Regions from separate parts of the Streptomyces lacaronensis genome, predicted to be linked through region 1. Evidence: riboswitches for the same ligand, from Rfam matches in the RefSeq annotation. Region 1 holds a riboswitch; the other holds the start of a gene.

Region 1 (7,075 bases):
ACCGTATGCCGGTCCTCGCTCGCGCATTCGAGTAGCCTTTCCCGGACGAGGGACACGGGAAACCACTCTCAGGGTGATTATCACTCGGCGTGCCGAGTGTGGCGATCGTTGACGCACCCCGGGTGACTGCCTACCTTCAAGATGGCAGGTCGAGGACGGAGGTCGGCGTGAGAAGCACCGGCGACGGCACGGCGGCCGGAGGTCCGTATGCGCTCCAGGGGAGCGCATCGGCCGATCCGGCATTGAAGGCTCGGGTCGCGGCACAGGCCGCACCGCCGCGTGAGCCCGCCGCGGGGGGGACGGAGCGGATCGGTTACCGCGGGCCCACCGCGTGTGCGGCCGCGGGCATCACCTACCGCCAGCTGGACTACTGGGCCCGTACCGGGCTGGTGGAGCCGAGCGTCCGGCCGGCGTACGGCTCGGGCAGTCAGCGGCTCTACAGCTTCCGGGACGTGGTCGTCCTCAAGATCGTGAAGCGGCTGCTGGACACCGGTGTGTCGCTCCAGAACATCCGGGCGGCGGTGGTGCACCTGCGCGCCCGGGAGCTCGACGACCTGGCTCAGATGACGCTCATGAGCGACGGCGCGACCGTCTACGAGTGCACCTCGCCCGATGAGGTCGTGGACCTCCTCCAGGGCGGCCAGGGCGTCTTCGGGATCGCCGTGGGCGTCGTCTGGCGGGACGTGGAGAGCGCGCTGTCCCAGCTGCACGGCGAGCGGGTGGACACCGGCGAGACGCTGGTCCGGCACAACCCGACCGATGAGCTCGCGGCGCGCCGCAACCGGGCGGGTTAGCGACGCCCTTCCGCCCGGCGCCCCGGCGGTGAACCGAGTGGCGCCCCCGGGCCCGCCCCCGGCCGTTGTGCCGCCCCATTGTCAGTGGTGTGCGGCAGCATCGGAGGTGTGAGGGGTGCGCCGACGATTCTCCATCTGGATATGGACGCCTTCTACGCCTCGGCGGAGCAGGCGGCCAAGCCCAGCCTGCGCGGAAAGCCGGTGATCGTAGGGGGCCTGGGGCCGCGTGGCGTGGTGGCCACGGCCTCCTACGAGGCCCGGGTGTTCGGGGTGCACTCCGCCATGGCGATGGCCCAGGCCCGCCGCCTGTGTCCGAACGCGGCGTTCCTCATCCCTCGCTTCGCCCTCTACCGCAAGGTGAGCGACGCGGTCATGGCACTGTTGCACACGCTGTCACCCCTGGTGGAGCCGCTGAGCCTGGACGAGGCGTTCGTCGATCTGGAGGCGGGCGGCACCGAGCCCACCGTGGAGGCGGCGCGCGCCGTGGCGGAGCGACTGCGAGCCGACATCAAGGCGGTCACCGGGCTGACCGGATCGGTGGGGCTCGCCGGATCCAAGATGCTCGCCAAGATCGGTTCGGAGCAGGCCAAGCCGGATGGTCTGGTGGTCATCGAGCCCGGGACGGAGCGCGATCTGCTCGGACCGATGTCGGTGCGGACGCTCCCGGGCGTCGGTCCCGCCACGGCGGAGGCGCTGCGCCGGGCCGGGATCCACACCGTGGCCGAGACGCGGGAGGCGGGCGAGGCGGAGCTGGTGCGGCTGCTGGGGCGGGCCCACGGCGCGTCGCTTTTCCTGATGGCCGAGGGCCGGGACGAGCGGCCCGTCGTCGCCGAGCGGGACGCCAAGTCCATTTCGGTCGAGGACACCTTCGATGTCGACCTCACCGACCGCACCCGGGTGCAGCTGGAGATCGCGCGGCTCGCCGACCGCTGTGTGGGGCGGCTGCGCGAGGCGGGCCGCTCGGGGCGGACGGTCGTGATCAAGGTGCGGCGGTACGACTTCTCCACGCTCACCCGTTCGGAGACCCTGCGCGGTCCGACCGACGACCCGGCGGTGGTGCGCGAGGCAGCGGCACGGCTGATCGACGGGGTGGACACCACGGCGGGTGTGCGGCTGCTGGGGGTCGGCGTCAGCGGTCTGGCGGACTACACGCAGGAGGATCTCTTCGCGCAGGCCGCGCAGGCCGCGCAGGCCGCGCAGGCCGCTCAAGCCGCTCAAGTCGCCCAAGCCGCCCAAGCGGCTCAGGCCGCTCAGACCGCTCACGAGGCCGTGGGGGACGCCGGGCGCCCGCCGGGGCCGGAGAGACCGGAGTCCATGGGAGAGGGCGCGGAAGAGGCTTCTGAGGACGCTGAGAAGCCGCGGCGCTGGCTCCCGGGCTCGGATGTACGGCACGCCGAGTACGGGGCGGGCTGGGTGCAGGGGAGCGGGGTGGGCCGGGTGACCGTGCGCTTCGAGGAACCTTGGTCGTCACCGGGCCGGGTACGGACGTTCCCCGTGGACGACCCGGCGCTACAGCCTGCCGACCCGCTGCCGCTGCTGCGCCCCGACCCGGATGCGGAAGCGGACGCGGAGGAGGCCGGAGGCCGGGACGGGCAGGTCCCCGAGCCCGGTGGTGGGCCCGAGCCCGGCCCGTGCCCGGGTCAGCCCGTGACGTCCAGGCCGTAGTGGTGGTAGAGCTGAAGCTCCTGCTCGGGGGAGAGGTGGCGGCCTACCCCGAAGTCCGGGGCGTCCTTGATCAGGGACCGGTCGTACGGCACCCGCAGGGTGTCGCCGACGACCTCGCTCGGTTCGAGCGGTACGAAGACGTCCCGGCTGAACAGCCCCGTGCGTACCGCCGCCCATTCGGGCTCGCCGGTCGCGTCGTCGAGATAGACCTCGTCCACGGTGCCGATCTTGGCGCCCTCGCGGTCGAATGCCTTGCGGCCGATCAGGGTCCGCGGGTCGATATCGGTCTGCACGCTCTCTCCCACAGGTGGCAAACAGATGACAAGCAAGTGGCAAGTGCCCGTTGCTCCCTACAAAAAGCCACATCGCCGCACTCGGCCACTCGAACGCCCGCGACCGTCCCCCGCGGCAGAACCGCTGGTACGCTGACTGTGGCTGCAGACCCCGTGCGGGAGAGTCCTCCGCCGACGCTGTCGGAGGCGCCGAAGGAGCAAACCCTCCCCGGAATCTCTCAGGCACACGTACCGTGCGGGTGAGGTCACTCTGGAAAGCAGGGTGGGCCACGGGCGAGCAGAGCTCCGGAACCCCTCCTCACCGACGGTGAAAACCGGTCAGGCGGTATGTGGGCCGGTGAAGCTCTCAGGTTGAGATGACAGAGGGGGAGGCCGTCCGGGCACCCGAGTCGCGGTGCCCCTCGTAGGTCGTCACAGACCAGGAGGCCCCCGCAGATGACCGCCAAACGCATCGCACTCTCCGACTTGGAATCCGGTACTCCGTTCGAGCGGCGCCACATCGGCCCGGACGGCGAGGCGCAGGCCAAGATGCTCGCCCAGGTCGGCTTCGGCTCGCTGGACGAGCTCACCGAGGCCGCCGTACCGGACGTCATCAAGAGCACCGAGGCGCTGGACGCCCTGCCGCCGGCCCGCAGCGAGCCGGAGGTCCTCGCCGAGCTGCGCGCGCTCGCCGACCGCAACCAGGTGCTGCCGTCGATGATCGGCCTCGGCTACTACGGCACCCACACCCCGCCGGTGATCCTGCGCAATGTGCTGGAGAACCCCGCCTGGTACACCGCGTACACGCCCTACCAGCCGGAGATCTCCCAGGGCCGGCTCGAGGCGCTGCTGAACTTCCAGACCGTCGTCGCCGACCTGACCGGGCTGCCCACGGCCGGTTCCTCGCTGCTGGACGAGGCCACCGCGGCCGCCGAGGCGATGGCGCTGTCGCGGCGCGTCGGCAAGGTCAAGGAGGGCGTCTTCCTGATCGACGCCGACTGTCTGCCGCAGACCATCGCGGTCATACGGACCCGCGCCGAGCCGACCGGTGTCGAGGTCGTCGTCGCCGACCTGGCCGAGGGCATCCCGGACGAGATCGCCGAGCGCGGGATCTTCGGCGTGCTGCTCCAGTACCCGGGCGCCTCCGGTGTGGTGCGCGATCCGCGCCCGGTCATCGAGCGGGCCCATGAACTGGGCGCGGTCGTCACCGTCGCCGCCGACCTCCTCGCGCTCACCCTGCTCGCCCCGCCCGGCGAACTGGGCGCGGACATCGCGGTGGGCAGCAGCCAGCGGTTCGGCGTCCCGATGGGCTTCGGCGGACCGCACGCCGGTTTCATGGCGGTGCGCGACGCCTACGCCCGCAACCTCCCCGGCCGTCTGGTCGGGGTCTCGGTGGACGCCGACGGCGACAAGGCGTACCGGCTGGCGTTGCAGACCCGTGAGCAGCACATCCGCCGGGAGAAGGCCACCAGCAACATCTGCACCGCTCAGGTGCTGCTGGCCGTGATGGCCGGGATGTACGCCGTCTATCACGGTCCGGACGGGCTCGCGGCGATCGCCCGCCGCACCCACCGCTACGCCTCCGTGCTCGCCGAGGGGCTGCGGTCCGGTGGTGTCGAGGTGGTGTACGGCGCGTTCTTCGACACCCTCACCGCACGGGTGCCGGGCCGGGCCGCCGAGGTCGTCGCCGCGGCCCGCGAGGCCGGGGTCAACCTCCGGCTGACCGACGCCGACCACGTCGGCATCGCCTGTGACGAGACCACCGGCCGCGCGCAGCTCGCCGCCGTGTGGTCCGCCTTCGGGGTGGACGGCGGCAACGGCGACGCCTCCGGGATCCCCGGGCTCGAGGAGCTGGACGCCTCGGCGCCGGACGCGCTGCCCGCGGCCCTGCTGCGCCAGGACGGCTATCTGACCCATCCGGTCTTCCACCAGCACCGCTCCGAGACCGCGATGCTGCGCTATCTGCGGCGCCTGGCCGACCGGGACTACGCCCTGGACCGGGGCATGATCCCGCTCGGCTCCTGCACCATGAAGCTCAACGCGACCACCGAGATGGAGCCGGTCACCTGGCCGGAGTTCGGCGCGCTGCACCCCTTCGCACCGGCCGAGCAGGCCCAGGGCTATCTGACCCTGATCCGTGAGCTGGAGGAGCGGCTGGCCGAGGTCACCGGCTATGACAAGGTCTCGCTGCAGCCGAACGCCGGGTCCCAGGGCGAGCTCGCCGGGCTGCTGGCGGTGCGCGCCTACCACCGGGCCAACGGCGACACCCAGCGCACCGTCTGCCTCATCCCGTCCTCCGCGCACGGCACCAACGCGGCCAGCGCCGTGATGGCCGGTATGAAGGTCGTCGTGGTCAAGACCGGCCAGGACGGCGAGGTGGACACCGACGACCTGCGCGCCAAGATCGAGCAGTACGGGGACCAGCTCGCCGTCCTGATGGTCACCTACCCCTCCACCCACGGCGTGTTCGAGGAGCACATCACCGAGATCTGCGCGACCGTGCACGACGCGGGCGGCCAGGTCTACGTGGACGGCGCCAACCTCAACGCGCTGGTCGGGCTCGCCGAGCCGGGCCGGTTCGGTGGCGATGTCTCGCATCTGAACCTGCACAAGACCTTCTGCATCCCGCACGGCGGCGGGGGCCCCGGCGTCGGCCCGATCGCGGTGCGCGAGCATCTGGCGCCCTACCTCCCCAACCATCCGCTGCAGCCCGCCGCCGGTCCGGCCACGGGCGTCGGCCCGGTCTCGGCCGCGCCGTGGGGCTCCGCGGGGATCCTGCCGATCTCGTGGGCGTACATCCGGCTGATGGGCGCCGAGGGGCTGCGCCGCGCGACCCAGGTCGCGGTGCTCGGCGCCAACTACGTCGCCAAGCGCCTCGAACCGCACTACCCGGTGCTCTACACCGGCCCCGGCGGCCTGGTGGCGCATGAGTGCATCGTGGATCTGCGTCCGCTGACGAAGGCCACCGGCGTGACCGTGGACGATGTGGCCAAGCGCCTGATCGACTACGGCTTCCACGCGCCGACGATGTCGTTCCCGGTCGCCGGAACGCTGATGATCGAGCCGACCGAGAGCGAGGATCTGGCGGAGCTGGACCGGTTCTGCCAGGCGATGATCGCCATCCGGGCCGAGATCGAGAAGGTCGGCTCCGGCGAGTGGGCCAAGGAGGACAATCCCCTGCGGAACGCCCCGCATACGGCGGCGTCGCTGACCGCGGAGTGGGACCACCCGTACTCCCGGGAGGAGGCGGTCTTCCCGGCCGGGGTCTCGGCGGCCGACAAGTACTGGCCGCCGGTGCGGCGGATCGACGGGGCCTACGGGGACCGTAACCTCGTCTGCTCCTGCCCGCCGCTGGAATCCTACGAGGGCTGAGGGTCTTAAGCCCTGCGATGCGTCAGTGGGGCCGGTTCGGCGAACGCGCCGGGCCGGCCCCTGATATGTACGTGCCGTCGACGGCGGAGGTCAGGCCGCGGTGACTACGTGCTCGGAACCCAGCGGTCGGCATGGTGCGATCACGCGCCCGTCCGGCAGCAGCTCACCGGTGTCCTCGAAGAGCAGGACGCCGTTGCACAGCAGGCTCCATCCCTGCTCCGGGTGGTGCGCCACGAGATGGGCGGCCTCCCGGTCGGCTGAGTCGGCTGACGGGCAGGGCGGTTGATGCTGGCACATGACAGGGTTCTTTCGCTGCGGAGTGGTGAAGGTCCTGCGGCTCGCTGCGGCGTTCATGGCCGCCCCCCGTGGTTGAGTCGGTCGATTGCTCCAGTGTTGCCCTGCGGCCTGGAATCCGCAGGGATTTCGCGGTACCGGTCTCGCTAGATAATGACGCATCACCCGTCCGGAGGGTTCATCGCGGCCGGACTGTTACGAGGATGCTGCGGAGCGCCCTGTGACCCGGCGGTCACGGGGCGCTCCCGGCCTGATGAAGGCCCAGGTCAGGCGGGTGAGCCAAGCAAGGGGGCCCGGGTCAGCCGGTGGGTGAGGACGGGCAGCAGATCGGTTGCGCGGTGCGCCCGGTGCGCCGCGATACCGGGCGGGGCCGGGGCGAGCGGCACCAGCAGGTCCCCGGCGCCGAGGCCGCCTTCGGCGCCGTCCGCGGTCAGGTCGCCGTGCAGCCAGAGCGTGACCATGTAGAGCTCGGGGATGGACAGCAGCCGCGGCTGGTACGCCGAGGGCAGCGACTCGGCCTCGCTCAGGGCGAGTTCGGCCGAGCTGACGTAGGGGCCCTCGGAGAAGTGCGAGAAGGTCCAGCCGTCGGCGGTGAGCCTCGCCTCGGCGGCGGCCACCGTACGGTCGCCGTCGCGGATCAGGAATCGCCAGCCGGTGAGCCGGGTGCGCGGCGGGCCG
Region 2 (7,075 bases), 6.5 Mb from region 1:
CCGCCTTGGAGAGCATCTGCCCCCAGGAGGCGGTGGGCGGCTTCACGCCCGCGCCGAGGAAGCTGAGCGCGGCCTCGGTGAGGATGTTGGTGGGGATCATCAGCGTCGTGTAGACGGTGATCGGCGCCACCAGGTTGGGCAGCAGCTCACGGAAGAGGATATAGCGCCGGCCGGCGCCCAGGCTCCGCGCGGCCTCGATGTACTCCTTCTCGCGCAGCGACAGCGTCTGGCCGCGCACGATGCGGCCCACGTACGGCCAGCCGAAGAAGCCGATGACCGAGACCAGGATCGCGATCCGCACCCCGCTGCCGGTCAGCCCCAGCAGGTCGTTGGGGAGCACCGAGACCAGGGAGATGATGAAGAGCAGCTGCGGGAAGGCCAGCAGCATGTCCATCACCCGGCTGATCAGCGAGTCCACCCAGCCGCCGAAGTACCCGGCGATGATGCCGAAGATGGTGCCGAGGACCACCGCGACCACCGCCGCGAGGAAGGCCACCAGCAGCGAGATCCGGGCGCCGTAGATGACCCGGCTGAAGACGTCGCGGCCGTTGGACGGCTCCACACCGAAGAGGAAGTCCGGGCTGATACCGCCCAGGGATCCCTTCGGGGTGCCGAACAGCGGGTCGATCTCCTCCTGGTGGAACTCATTGGGCGGATGCCCGAGCAGACTCACGATGAGTGGAGCGAAGATCGCCACCAGTACGAGGAAGACGACAACGATGCCACCCGTCAGTGCGAGCTTGTCCCGCTTCAGGCGTGACCAGGCGATCTGCCGCAGCGATCTGCCTTCGACGGACGCTTTGACCACATCCGCCGCTACATCGGCAGTCGCGACCGGATCGCTGTCCGTGCTCGTGCCGTGCAATGGTGCCGTCATCGTGGTGGAGACCCCTCTCGGCCGGTGGTGACCGGCCCACGACTCGCCGCTGTGGCGGCTTCGTCCACAACCTGGGTGAAAGTCGCGTTCTGGTACGGAACCTTCTCGGAAGGGGTCGTACACAGGAACCGCACCCCTTGGAGCGGGAGTCTTCAACGCGTTTGTGATCACCCGCCAGTACTCCCGGACAATGGATGCCTAACCGTGATGTGGTGAGTACCGCTCCGCTATACGGACGGTCGCGACACGAGAACGCAGCAGTAACCTCGCGCCCGTAATGGGGGGTTCGGCCCGATAGGGGCGGAAGGCCGGTCGGGCAATCCCGTCAATCGGTGCGCGGCTCAGTACGCGATGGGACGCGGCGGGACGCGGCGGCTCAGTACGTGGGACGGGGGACTCGGCACGCGGGGCGCGGCGGCTCGGTACGCGGCGGCTCGGTACGCGGGGCGCGGCGGCTCAGGACGCGGGGCGCGGTGGCTCAGTACGCGGGGCGCGGCGGCGGATAGCCGTAGCCGTACGACGGCGGCGCGGCGGACGCGGCGCCATAGGCCTCACGGTCGAAGAAGGGCCGGGCGTTGGCCCGCATCCACATGGCGACGGGATCGTACTCGTCCGAGAGCGCGACCGTGGAGACCGGCAGCCCGTCCGGCACGGCGGTGATCGACTGCTCCATCATCACCCGCACCGACTGCACCGACGCGGCGCCGGTGTCGTACAGATCCAGGCCGATCGCCAGGTACGGGGCGCCCAGCGCGGGCTGCACCCAGACGCGACGCAGCGATCGCACCGCGGCGGTGCGATGCGCGTTCTGCCCCAACAGGGCGTAGAACTGGGGGATGTCGATGGCGGGCTCGGACAGCCGCAGCGGCCCGGCGGGCAGCCGGTCCAGACCGCCCGCGATCCGGCGCAGATCCGGCCAGGGGATGCCCACTCCGCCGCCGCGGGCGTGGGGGTTGAGCCAGAGGCCGTAGCGGTCGCGGTAGAGCGAGTCGGCGATGAGGCGTCCTTCGACCACCTCATGCGCGCGGTTCCAGCCACTGGCGGCCAGTTCCTGCGCGGAGGTCACACACGGGGCGTAACCGAGGCCGTCCACGTCCATGTTCCCGTACTGTGCGTCGGGGGAGCCGGGCGCGCCGTGCCACAGCAGCATCCAGACCTGGCCCTCGCCGATGGCGTGCAGCAGCGCCTCGTAGGCGTCGTACCGGCCGGGAGCGACCTGCTGCAACGCTCGCTCAACCTGGCCGGCCGCCGCCCCCCAATCCGCGCCCGCGCTCACCTGGGTCCGCCCCTTCTCATCGCCTTGCCCACACCTCACCGGGGAGCGTGCTCGCACCCCTCCTGGTCATCAAACCAGCTTACGGGCCGCGGCAGCGGACCCAGGGGTGAGTCAGAGGTCACGGTCGTAGAACGGCCGCACCCGTCCCAGCATCCAGTCGGCCACCGGATCGCCCTGCGCCACGTCCAGCAGTACCAGCTGAACCTTCCACGGCACCGGCACCGAACCGAGGGCGCGGCCCAGCGCCTCCACCGCGCGCGCCTGCCCCTCGGGGCCGGGCTCGTCGAGCTGCACACCGACGAAGAGCGCCGGCTCGTCGCCCTCGACGCTGGCCAGGGCGCGCCGGGCGGTCCGCACCCCGGTGCCCTTGGCGAACTCGATCCCGGCGGCGGCCAGGAAGTCCACCGGCTCGTCCTGCCAGTCCGGTTCGAAGAGCCGCACCCGGCCACCGTTGGCCGGGCCGTCGAGCTCGGTACGCCCGGCGCGGCACAACTCCCGGACGGCGGGCGGAGGCAGCGGTACGACCACCGCGCCACCGGGGTTCACCGCGATGCCGAGCTGGGGCGGCAGCCCGCGGGCGAACTCCACGGCCGGGGCGATGGTGAAGGACATATGGGAGCCGACGATTTGGAGGAACTGCTGCTCGGAGCTGAACACCGGGACATACGCGCCGCCGTCGATCTCCATCGTGGGCAGATCGAGGCTCGGGCTGCCCGGGCCCCCGCCGTTGGGCAGTGGAATCCAGAGGTGGCTGCGGGAGAGCGTCTCGACGATGCGCGCTCCGGCGCCGGGGACGTCGACGGAGGCGGCCATCACCTCTTCGAGCTCATTGCCGGGAAACGCCGGATGCGCGGCATACCCGCCGTCCGGGAATCCTCCGTGCGCCGGGGCCGCTCCGTACTGCTCCGGGAAGCTCATCTTCGTCCAACCGCCATCTCGTCCGACCTGCCCGAAGCACCCTAACCGCTGGGCGGCCCGGGGCCGGAGGGGGCGGCGGCGATCTCCACAGCACTTCCCCACCTCGCCCGGACTCGCCCTCGTCACGCTGTGTGATGCCAATGGCCGATTTTCGGCCACTTGGGGGAGAGGCGTGATCACTCGAAGGAGATGCAGCGCAGCGCGCTCGCGCCTCGCCGGTCCAGCAGCACCGCCGACGCGCACCCCCGCGGCGGCCGCCCCTCCTCCATCCCGGTGATCAGCCGCCGCATCGCGCGCAGATGCCGCCCGAAGGCGTAGGCGGAGACCCCGCGGCCACGGGCGGCCTGGCCCTCCAGCGCCTCCGTGGCGCCCACGTCCAGCAGCACCATGTGGAGACTGCGGCCCCGGCGCCGCACGTCCCGGGCCAGCCAGCGGCGGACCCACGGCAGCGCCCCGCAGTCGTGCACCACCACGCTCACGCCCGAGCGCAGCGCCCGGCGCAGCCCGGCGTAGTGGGCGTACCGGACCAGCGGTCGGTAGAGCGCGTACGGCAGCCAGCCGGGCAGCCGGCGCTCCCACGTCTCCCGGGTGTTCTGCGAGTCCACCCTGATCACGACCGCGCCCGTCTCGTCCAGGAGCGGCACCGTCCGGTTGATCAGGGTGCTCTTGCCACTGCCCGGCAGCCCGGAGGCGACCAGCACATCCCCTGCCGGAAACCGCAGCTCACGCGGGTCCGCGCCGCCACCCTCCGCCCCGGCGCGCAGATCGTGCACCGCGCTTCTTCGACCGGGCCGGGCCGTCGACCCGGAGGGGGTGCGCCCACGCCGCGCCGGCAGGAGCCTCTGTGTTGTCGCGTACGTTCCCTGCCCATGCACCGTGATCGTCCTCCCAGGTCGGTCAACGCTGCTCGTACCCGCAGAGTGTCAAGAAAAGGTAATGTCGGGCAAGGCTGCCCCTGACCGGGCGGCCGGAGCCCCGTCGGATCGGGGCTTCCCTTCTCGGCCATACATGCGATGATGTCCGCGCAACTCCATACCGGCCGCTTGAATCCGCGCGGGAGAGTCCTTGGTCATCGGCATCCGTGCCGGGTGTCCAGGGCGCCGAAGGAGCAAGTCCTCCCTTGAATCTCTCAGGCCCCGATACCGCACGGACGAGGCAGATCTGAAAAGCGGGCCGCGCGGGCGCGGCTCCACCCAAGGTGCAAACCGGGCCCCTTACGGGCGTCACGGCGAACCTCTCAGGTTCCGATGACAGATGGGGAGGACGCACGCGTCCTTGTCGTCCGTCCTCGCCGTCGCGCGACCCCGACCTCTGGAGCCTGAATCGTGACCGACGCCCCGCCCACCCCACGCCGTACCGCGCTGGACGCGCGGCACCGCGCGCTCGGCGCCACCATGACCGACTTCGCCGGCTGGGACATGCCGCTGCGCTACGGCAGCGAGCGCGACGAGCACACCGCGGTACGCACCCGCGCCGGGCTCTTCGACCTCTCCCACATGGGTGAGATCTCTCTCATCGGTCCGCGGGCCGGGGACGCCCTGGACCACGCGCTGGTCGGCCGGCTGTCCGCGCTCGCCGTGGGCCGCGCCCGCTACACCATGATCTGCGACGACGAGGGCGGCATCCTGGACGACCTGATCGTCTACCGCCTCGGGGACGAGGAGTTCCTGGTCGTGGCCAACGCCGCCAACGCGCAGGTGGTGCTGGACGCGCTGACCGAGCGGGCCGGCGGTTTCGAGGCGACCGTGAGGGACGACCGCGACGCCTACGCGCTGCTCGCCGTCCAGGGGCCCGAGTCCGCGGGGATCCTGAAGCGCCTGACCGACGCCGACCTGGACGGGCTGAAGTACTACGCCGGGCTGCCGGGCACCGTCGCGGGCGTCCCCGCCATGATCGCCCGCACCGGCTACACGGGTGAGGACGGCTTCGAGCTGTTCCTGGCACCGGACGACGCCGAGCGGGTCTGGGAGGCGGTGACCGAGGCGGGGGCCCCGGTGGGCCTGGTGCCCTGCGGTCTTTCCTGCCGGGACACCCTGCGTCTCGAGGCGGGCATGCCGCTGTACGGGCATGAGCTGACCACCGACACCACCCCCTTCGACGCGGGGCTCGGCCGGGTGGTGAAGTTCGACAAGCCGGGCGGCTTCGTCGGCCGCGAGGCCCTGGAGGCCGCGTCCCACCAGGCGGACACCGTCACCCCGCGCACCCTGGTCGGCCTGATCGCTTCAGGCCGCCGGGTGCCGCGCGCCGGATACGCCGTGGTGGCCGCCGACGGCTCGTCGATCGGCCAGGTCACCTCGGGCGCGCCCTCGCCGACGCTGGGCAGGCCGATCGCGATGGCGTACGTGGACCCGGAGTACGCGAAGCCCGGCACCGAGGGGGTCTTCGTGGACATCCGTGGTGCCCGGGAGCCGTACGAGGTCGTGGCGCTCCCCTTCTACAAGCGCGAGCGCTGAGCTACCACCGGCGTGAGCGCCGGGCTTCCATGAGCGCGGACGCCGGGCTTCCATGAGCGTGCGCGCCGGGCTTCCACAAGGGCGGGCGCCGAGCGGGCCCCCGGCCCATCGCGTCCCCTCGCCGCCGTATCCCTCGGCACCGTATTCCTCGGCGCCGCGTCCCACCAGCTAAGACCCGTTTCCCAAGCACTCCCCCGTATCCAGGAGAATCGGACCATGAGCAACCCCCAGCAGCTGCGGTACAGCAAGGAGCACGAGTGGCTGTCGGCCGCCGGCGAGGACGGCGTGTCGACGATCGGCATCACCGAATTCGCGGCCAACGCGCTCGGCGATGTCGTCTATGTCCAGCTCCCGGACGTCGGCTCCACGGTCTCCGCCGGTGACACCTGCGGTGAGCTGGAGTCCACCAAGTCGGTCAGCGATCTGTACACGCCGGTCTCCGGTGAGGTCACCGAGATCAACGAGGACGTGGTGAACGATCCGGCGCTGGTGAATTCCGCCCCCTTCGAGGGCGGCTGGCTGTTCAAGGTGAGGGTGACGAGCGAGCCGGAGGACCTGCTCTCCGCCGACGAGTACACCGCTTTCGCCGAAAACTGACCCTCCTTATTCGATCGGGACCCTCGATGTCGCTTCTCAACAGCTCCCTGCACGAGCTCGACCCGGACGTCGCCGCTGCTGTCGACGCCGAACTCCACCGCCAGCAGTCCACCCTGGAGATGATCGCCTCCGAGAACTTCGCTCCGTCGGCGGTCATGGAGGCCCAGGGCTCGGTCCTGACCAACAAGTACGCCGAGGGCTACCCCGGCCGCCGCTACTACGGCGGCTGTGAGCACGTCGACGTGGTCGAGCAGATCGCCATCGACCGGGTCAAGGAGCTCTTCGGCGCCGAGGCGGCCAACGTCCAGCCGCACTCGGGCGCCCAGGCCAACGCGGCCGCGATGTTCGCCCTGCTCTCCCCCGGCGACACCATCCTGGGGCTGAACCTGGCGCACGGCGGCCATCTGACCCACGGCATGAAGATCAACTTCTCCGGCAAGCTCTACAACGTGGTGCCCTACCACGTGGACGCCGAGACCGGTCTGGTCGACATGGACGAGGTCGAGCGGCTGGCCAAGGAGCACCGCCCCAAGCTGGTGATCGCGGGCTGGTCGGCATACCCGCGCCAGCTGGACTTCGCCGCCTTCCGCCGGATCGCGGACGAGGTCGGCGCGTACCTGATGGTCGACATGGCCCACTTCGCGGGTCTGGTGGCGGCCGGGCTGCACCCCTCGCCCGTACCGCACGCCCATGTGGTGACCACCACCACCCACAAGACCCTGGGCGGTCCGCGCGGTGGCGTGATCCTCTCCACCGCCGACCTGGCCAAGAAGATCAACTCGGCGGTCTTCCCGGGTCAGCAGGGCGGTCCGCTGGAGCATGTGATCGCGGCGAAGGCGGTGTCCTTCAAGGTGGCGGCGAGCTCGGAGTTCAAGGAGCGCCAGGAGCGCACGCTGGAGGGCGCCAGGATCCTCGCCGAGCGCCTGACCCAGGACGATGTCCGGGAGGTGGGCG

Evidence for each region. A riboswitch is a leader RNA that binds a small molecule or an ion and turns the genes downstream of it on or off. The one in region 1 is predicted to bind glycine.
Region 2: another riboswitch for glycine. It lies ahead of gcvT (glycine cleavage system aminomethyltransferase GcvT); the one in region 1 lies ahead of gcvP (aminomethyl-transferring glycine dehydrogenase).

The regions. Positions count from the first base shown of each region.
Region 1 covers NZ_JBLHDK010000003.1:10,543,731-10,550,805, forward strand. Annotated here, with positions in the region: gene ACMTAK_RS45635 (MerR family transcriptional regulator) at 168-794, shown strand; gene ACMTAK_RS45640 (DNA polymerase IV) at 903-2,459, shown strand; gene ACMTAK_RS45645 (PRC-barrel domain-containing protein) at 2,435-2,752, opposite strand; glycine riboswitch at 2,899-2,996, shown strand; glycine riboswitch at 2,998-3,122, shown strand; gene gcvP (aminomethyl-transferring glycine dehydrogenase) at 3,188-6,103, shown strand; gene ACMTAK_RS45655 (DUF5999 family protein) at 6,194-6,400, opposite strand; gene ACMTAK_RS45660 (hypothetical protein) at 6,664-7,075, opposite strand, start outside.
Region 2 covers NZ_JBLHDK010000003.1:4,063,350-4,070,424, forward strand. Annotated here, with positions in the region: gene ACMTAK_RS17085 (ABC transporter permease) at 1-877, opposite strand, end outside; gene ACMTAK_RS17090 (enhanced serine sensitivity protein SseB C-terminal domain-containing protein) at 1,356-2,153, opposite strand; gene ACMTAK_RS17095 (enhanced serine sensitivity protein SseB) at 2,265-3,071, opposite strand; gene ACMTAK_RS17100 (AAA family ATPase) at 3,248-3,952, opposite strand; glycine riboswitch at 4,116-4,226, shown strand; gene gcvT (glycine cleavage system aminomethyltransferase GcvT) at 4,397-5,524, shown strand; gene gcvH (glycine cleavage system protein GcvH) at 5,741-6,121, shown strand; gene glyA (serine hydroxymethyltransferase) at 6,148-7,075, shown strand, end outside.